One region of the Chryseobacterium sp. MMO-72 genome, then DNA from elsewhere that is predicted to be linked to it. Evidence: riboswitches for the same ligand, from Rfam matches in the RefSeq annotation. Region 1 holds a riboswitch; the other holds the start of a gene.

Evidence for each region. A riboswitch is a leader RNA that binds a small molecule or an ion and turns the genes downstream of it on or off. The one in region 1 is predicted to bind cobalamin.
Region 2: linked by a shared signal. The riboswitch ahead of WFH39_RS16405 (acyl-CoA thioesterase) and the one ahead of WFH39_RS15245 (TonB-dependent receptor plug domain-containing protein) in region 1 are both predicted to bind cobalamin.

What each region holds. Positions count from the first base shown of each region.
Region 1 is NZ_JBBCWG010000011.1:145,529-148,947, forward strand. Features, by position in the region: gene WFH39_RS15245 (TonB-dependent receptor plug domain-containing protein) at 1-1,227, opposite strand, end outside; cobalamin riboswitch at 1,259-1,435, opposite strand; gene cdd (cytidine deaminase) at 2,346-2,828, opposite strand; gene namA (NADPH dehydrogenase NamA) at 2,927-3,419, shown strand, end outside.
Region 2 is NZ_JBBCWG010000013.1:40,286-43,704, forward strand. Features, by position in the region: gene WFH39_RS16395 (ATP-binding cassette domain-containing protein) at 1-616, shown strand, start outside; gene WFH39_RS16400 (hypothetical protein) at 648-1,448, shown strand; cobalamin riboswitch at 1,507-1,686, shown strand; gene WFH39_RS16405 (acyl-CoA thioesterase) at 1,795-2,178, shown strand; gene WFH39_RS16410 (HD domain-containing protein) at 2,268-2,858, opposite strand; gene WFH39_RS16415 (cytochrome P450) at 2,990-3,419, shown strand, end outside.

The sequences.
Region 1 (3,419 bases):
ATCATTAAAAGAAGGAAATCTGAAATTCTTTGAAAAACTTGTCCCTAAACTATACCAGTCAGAAACCTTCCATTTGCCTGAAAAAGAATAGAGTAAAGGCGATTCTATATTTTCAATAAAATCCTTCTTGATTCCGGCTTCCAGTCTCAGCTTCTGGGTAGGGAAATATCTCAACAATCCTGCAACAGAATAAATATTTCTCTTTACATCCTCAATTCTGGATTGATAGCCCTCTCCTTTATTGATCTGATACTCCCCAATAACATTAACATTCAGTTTAGGCGTGATGAAATAATTGAAATCATCTTTAAAAATCAGATTTTTTCCCGTTCCGCTACTGGTTTTAGGAGCTTCAAAAACACCGAAATACTGGAAATTTTCTTCCGTGTAAGCCGCTTTCAGGCTGTTTGAAATCGATTTTGAATTAATATCGTGGGTAAGAAGGCTTCGGAAAGTCTGCGCTGCATATTTCGTACGATTGCCGTTTTCCGTGAAGATCGGATAATTCTGTTCCGCATCATACAACTGGCTTTGCCAAGAAATTTTCTGATTTCGGGCAATTTTGTAACTGAAGCCAATGTTCGCTGTACCGTTAAAATATTTACCGTTTCGGTTGATATACTGCTTTTCAGGAACCTCATAATTATTTTGACTGATGAAATAATTTCCGGATGCCTTAAAACTGAAATCCGCATTGCTGAAAGAAGTTTTAAAATAATTCTGGAACGTCTCATAAGAAGCCACTTCACTATGTAAAGTTGCATGAAACCCCTCATTAAATTTCAGTTCATTGTTAAGGTGAATACTTCCTCCGATCGCTCCGCTTCCGTAAACCACACTTCCGCCGCCGGCTTTCACTTCAAGCGCATCATAACCGAAAATCGCGATATTATTAACATCTCCCTGTCCTAAAAGAACAGAATTGATGTTAATTCCATTCCACACAAAAGCAGTCTGCTGCGCCGTTGTTCCCCTGAAAGAAGGCGAAGAAACCGCGCCACGTCCATTTTCCTTAATGTAAACAGGTGACTGAAAACGTAACGTCTCAGAAAGATTCGCGGAGTTTTTTTCGATATCTTTGGGAGTAATTGTAGTAACCGGATGAAAAAGTTTTACCTTATTCATCTGGTTGTCAAAAACATAAACGGTGTCAATAGTTTTCTCCTGCGCGTAAAGAAAACAACCGTATGATGCAAAAAGCAGTACTAAAGATCTTTTTAAAGCCATTCCTATTTTACTTTTCCTCCGAAAGCAATGTTTTTAAGATTACATTTTGGCAGGTCTCCTGACTTTCGCTTTCTACACCTTCCCGTTTTCACAGTGGTTTTATCGTAGAAATCTTATATGCGATTTACAGTTGCGGGGACAGTTTGGGATTTTCGCCCAATTCCCTTTTCATTCCAAATTAATGGAAACCAAAATTTTTGCAAAGATAACTTTTTTAATTTATTGACAAAAAAAATACCCATTAAGTATCTTTTTAATAAAACAATGATTTGTTGCATTACATACGAAAAACAATTTCAGGAGCCTTTTCCAGCTTTCGCTACTCGCTTTTTTTTGATTCGGCGGCGGCAAAAGCCGCCGCCGAATCAAAAAAAGAGCTCAGACATGCCGCTCAATCTGGGCTAGGAAAATAAAACCGCAGAAAATAAACAGTTTTTATAAAATTCAGATTCTATTGAAAAATAAATAATCATTTTTAGCCAGAATTATTTAAAATGTATTAAAATCTTACTTTAAGTTTCTTTAAATTAATTTTAAATTTAACCTAAAGAATACAAAAGACATTATTTAAAGTATTTCAAAAGTCTGCAAAGAGAAAAAATCTTTGATTTTTTAAACCTATGTGCTCTTTTTTTTCCATTGAAGGACTAAACTTAAAAAACTAAAGGGTTTAAATCTTTTGCCTCTTTTGTGGTAAAAAATTTAAGCAGGTTATTTAATTACTTTAAAATAAACATCATTAAAGAAGAAAATCATAGATTTTTAAATACTAATGTGTTCTTCTATTCTAAATACGCATCATTCAAAATCTCATATGATGAAAGAAAGTCCCTTCTTAAAAACTTTCCCTTAAATAAAAATCCAAACAGAAGTAAAGAGTTTGTTTAAACTTTTTAAAATAAAAATATTCTTATTGGGAAAACGCTAAGGTGAAAGGTTTGATAAAATTTCTATTCTTTTAAGAAGCAAGGAGAAAATCAAAAATTATCTTTTATAATGCTGATAAAATTTTATCGCAGATAAAATCCTTGCGCCTTAAAGCACACTATCTTAAACAATTTTGCGACTTTGCGAAAATCCAACCTGAATTCATCTATTCTATTATTTAAACATTTTAACTATAAAAAAGTACCGTCAAAATAAAACGGCAAAAGATCTTTAATAGAATTTACCTTCACCACCTCATCATTCAGATTAGAAAAATAAAGCTCAATATTTTCATTCTGCTTCGTTTCATATTCAATAATACTCTGTCTGCACGATCCGCATGGAGGAATCGGTGGATTTTTCTCAGAAAACTCCTTTGGTCCGCCTACAATAAAGATTTTCTTTATTTTTTCAGACGGAAAATTTGCCCCGATCCAGAACAAAGCCGTTCTCTCAGCGCAAAGTCCGGAAGGATATGCCGCATTCTCCTGATTGTTTCCGGTATAAATTTCTCCGTTTTCCAGAAGCACAGAACAGCCAACCAAAAAGTTAGAATAGGGAGCATAAGCGTTCTCGCGCGCTTCTTTTGCTTTTGCAAATAATTTTTTTTCTATATCGTTCAGTTCAGCGTTATTGTTGAAATATTCGTAACTGATATGAGTTTCTTTTTTCATATATTGTGGGTTTAAAAAAAGGGGGATAAATTTACTTCTTTTTCATGAAGTGGGCAATATTATCTCATTCTTTAAAATTTCAAAAAATCAGATCAAAAATGTTATACACTCCAATCAGATTCAGAAATGTTGAATTGAAAAACCGTTGGGTAATGTCTCCAATGTGTATGTATTCTTCCGAAAACGGATTAGCCAACGATTTCCATTTTGTACATTACGGAAGCAGAGCGCAGGGCGGAACCGGACTAATCATCCTTGAAGCAACGGGCGTAGAACCGCGCGGAAGAATTACCAACCATTGTATGGGAATCTGGAATGACGAACAGGCAGAAAAGCTCAAGAAAATTGTAGAATTTGTACACCAGAACTCAGAAACCAAAATAGGCATTCAGCTTGCGCATGCCGGAAGAAAAGGATCTACATGGAACAATGTACAGATCCCGATAGAAGAAGGCTGGGAAACCATCGCACCCAGTCCGATTCCGTATCATCCGACCGAAAGAATTCCACATGTTTTAACCATCGAGGAAATCAAAGAACAGGTTGAAAACTTCAGACAGGCAGCAAGAAGATCTGTAGATGCAGGTTTCG
Region 2 (3,419 bases), on a different contig from region 1:
GAAAATCCTAAGAGATATCTACATCAGTTGTGAAACGGGAAAGGTTATCGGTTTGCTGGGAAGAAACGGTACGGGAAAATCTACTCTTTTAAAAATTATTTTCGGAACAGAGAAAGGCGATTCTCAGTTTATCAGAGTGGATGATAAAGTTCTGCAAAATCAGATGGACAGGAAAGGAAGAATTGCTTATTTACCTCAATACTCATTTCTTCCGAAAGGTATTAAAATAAAAAACCTGATCTCTCTTTTCTGTACTAAAGAAAATGCAGATCAGCTCATTGCATCAGATTTGTTAAAACCTTTTTTAAATGAAACTTCAGGAAGTCTTTCCGGCGGCGAGAAAAAAATTGTTGAGGTTATTTTAATGGTCTATTCCGATTCGAAATTTGTTCTTCTGGATGAACCTTTTAACGCTTTATCACCGAAAATGATTTCTGAAATTCAAAAATTGATCAAAGAACAGTCTCAGTATAAGGGATTTATTATTTCAGATCACCGTTATCAGGAGGTTTTGGATATTTCAGATGAAATTTATCTGCTTTCTGATTCGTATCTGAAGCAGATTAAAGATTTTAAGGAATTACAGCAGTATAATTATCTTCCGAAGAATATTTAATTTATATATTTGAACTTTCAAACAAATTTTCATGATGGTTTCCGGAAAAAAAGCTTTTTATCTTTCAGTGTTCAGTATTTTTTCTTTTGCTTTTGCGAAGGGACAGAATAAAGTGCCTTTCGGCGTGGTAAAAGCTGAAGAAGGTTATGCCATGGTGCGTGTCCATAAAGACTATTACCGAAAAATAATTGACAAGATCCGTATGAAAACCGGAGATGTTTTTATTTACGAAAAGCCTGCGCCGGGAGAAACAGAATGGATCTGGATAAAATATCCTGAAAAAGAAGATACTGAAAAACCTTTCGTAAGATATGACAGCATCACCAAGGAAGGAATGGTGAATAAAAACCGTATTGTTTTCGTTGATAATTTACCAAAATTTACGCCTTCTAAATCGAAAAACGGAAAGTCTCTGATTTTTACCGATGATACCAATCCTAAAATTCCCGGAAACCAGAGAACAAAAGTTATCATTGATGTTTATCCTTCTTATGCACAAATCAAAAAGCAGGAAAAAGATTCTAACGGAAACATCGTTAAAATAGATAAGGTAAAAGCCTGGGGCGTAGGAAAAGAATTGCCGGAAGGTTTAATGGAAATAAAATCTGTACGCGTTCAGCAACCCGGAAGAGGTTCTGTTTTTGTAAGAGATGCCATTAAAAATATGTTTCAGCCTGCCATGGATTTTGAAAACGTGGGCGTAACCGCTATCGATAACGATCATATTTTTCTTTATATGATTAACGGTTCGGGCGAAAACCGCTATACAACGATCTGGACAATCAAGCAGGGAAAAGCTGAAAGCCAGATCATTTATAAAACTCCTGAATAATTCGTCAATAATCATTATTTTTGTCATCGAAAAGTGTGACTTTAGATTTTATAAGCTTATCACTTTTCAGGAAACTGGTTTTGCTTAACTGCAGATTAAAAGGGAATCGTGTGAAAATCACGAACTGTCGCGCAACTGTAAGTAACGGAATTCTTTATTAAAAATCCACTGTGCAGGGTCATGGGAAGGAAATAAAGAGGTTACAAGTCAGGAGACCTGCCTTTTTCTTAACAACAAAAAAACTTTCGCGATTTGAAGTTTATTGATCTAATGGATACTCAGAGATTTCTGTCTCTGCTTTTTCTGTTGTTCCGATATTTTCATTTCGCTTTAATAATAATGATATATGACTACAGAAGAAAGAATTGAAGCATCCGAAACCCGAATTTTTAAAGCGGTTTTCCCGAACACAACCAATCATTACGATACTCTTTTCGGAGGTACGGCGATGCAGCTAATGGATGAAGTGGCTTTTATTGCAGCAACAAGATTTGCAAGAAAACGCGTGGTAACCGTAAGCAGCGATAAAATTGATTTTAAAAGATCGATCCCCGCAGGAACGATTGTGGAGTTAATCGGAAAAGTTGTTCATGTAGGAAAAACAAGCATGAAAGTAAATGTAGAAATTTTTACGGAACAGATGTATTCTTATGAAAGGGAAAGAGCCATTGTAGGAGATTTTACTTTTGTAGCGATTGATGAATTTAAGAAGCCAATTCAAATATTATAAAAAGGTTCCGGCGACCTTCGGTCGCCGGAACCCAATATTTTCAAAATGTTCTTTAAAGCGGTTTCGGCGGGCTTTGCCCGCCGAAACCTTTATTTCAATACCTTTTCGGTCTCAAGATTTTTAATTAACAACATCTGAAAAGCTTCTCCCAGTTCATCGGAAGCCCTTACAATGGCATTTTCCAGCATATTTCTGATTTGTTTTTCCGTGACTCCGGCTTCTGTCCAGCTCTTTCCTGAAGTGTGGGAATTTAAGATAAAAGGCATAATGCGGTCAATTGCACAGGCAAAAACAGCATCGGGAGTCTGCTCTTCTTCAAATTCCAGCCAAAGGTTAAAAAATTCAGAGCGCAGCGGTTCATCCAAAATTCCGAAGATCTTCTGAGCCGAAACTTTCTCTCTTTCAAATTTTCCGACCATGGCAGCTTCATCAAATATAAAGGTGTCCCCTGCTTCAATTTCAACCAAATCGTGAATCGACAGCATTCTGATCACTCTCAAAAGATCAATATCCGCTCTGTTTTTCGCATAAGGAAACAGAATCTGTGCCAGAATAATAATCTGCCACGAATGTTCTGCCGTATTTTCCCTTCTGGAATCATCTGCATTATAATTTCTTCGCTGTACATTTTTCAGGGCATCAACAGCCAGAATAAAATCGATTTCCTTTTGTATCTTCATATTTATTTTGTTTAGAATTTCATCATCCATTTTACGGGATTGATGATAAAAAAGCTGTACAAAAATAAGACTTTTGACTTTAAACCTATTTTAATTCACAGATTAGTATTACATTTATTTAAATATTATGTATGACGCCAAATTACAATTATCCTGCAGAAATCAAAGGAAAACGAAAACTGTATTCTCTTTTTTACGGAGTAAATAATCCCTTGGAAGTAATCAGTGGAAATCATGCCATTGCAGGAGATACTTACTATCTTAAAGCTACTTTAACGAATAAGAATTTTATCTTTTCTCAGGATAAGGAACTCGTAGAATATATTTTAAAACAAAACCAGAAAAATTATTTTAAATCTGATATCCAGTCTGTTACCTTAAGAAAATATCTCGGGAAAGGACTGCTTACCAACAATGGTAAAGACTGGCTGAAACAAAGGAGACTTATACAGCCCGGTTTTAGTAAAGCTAAAATTGCTGAATTGATCTCTATCATGAACGAAGAAATAAATAAAGCTTTTACCTCTTTTCCTGATGAACCTGAAATTGATCTGTATGATT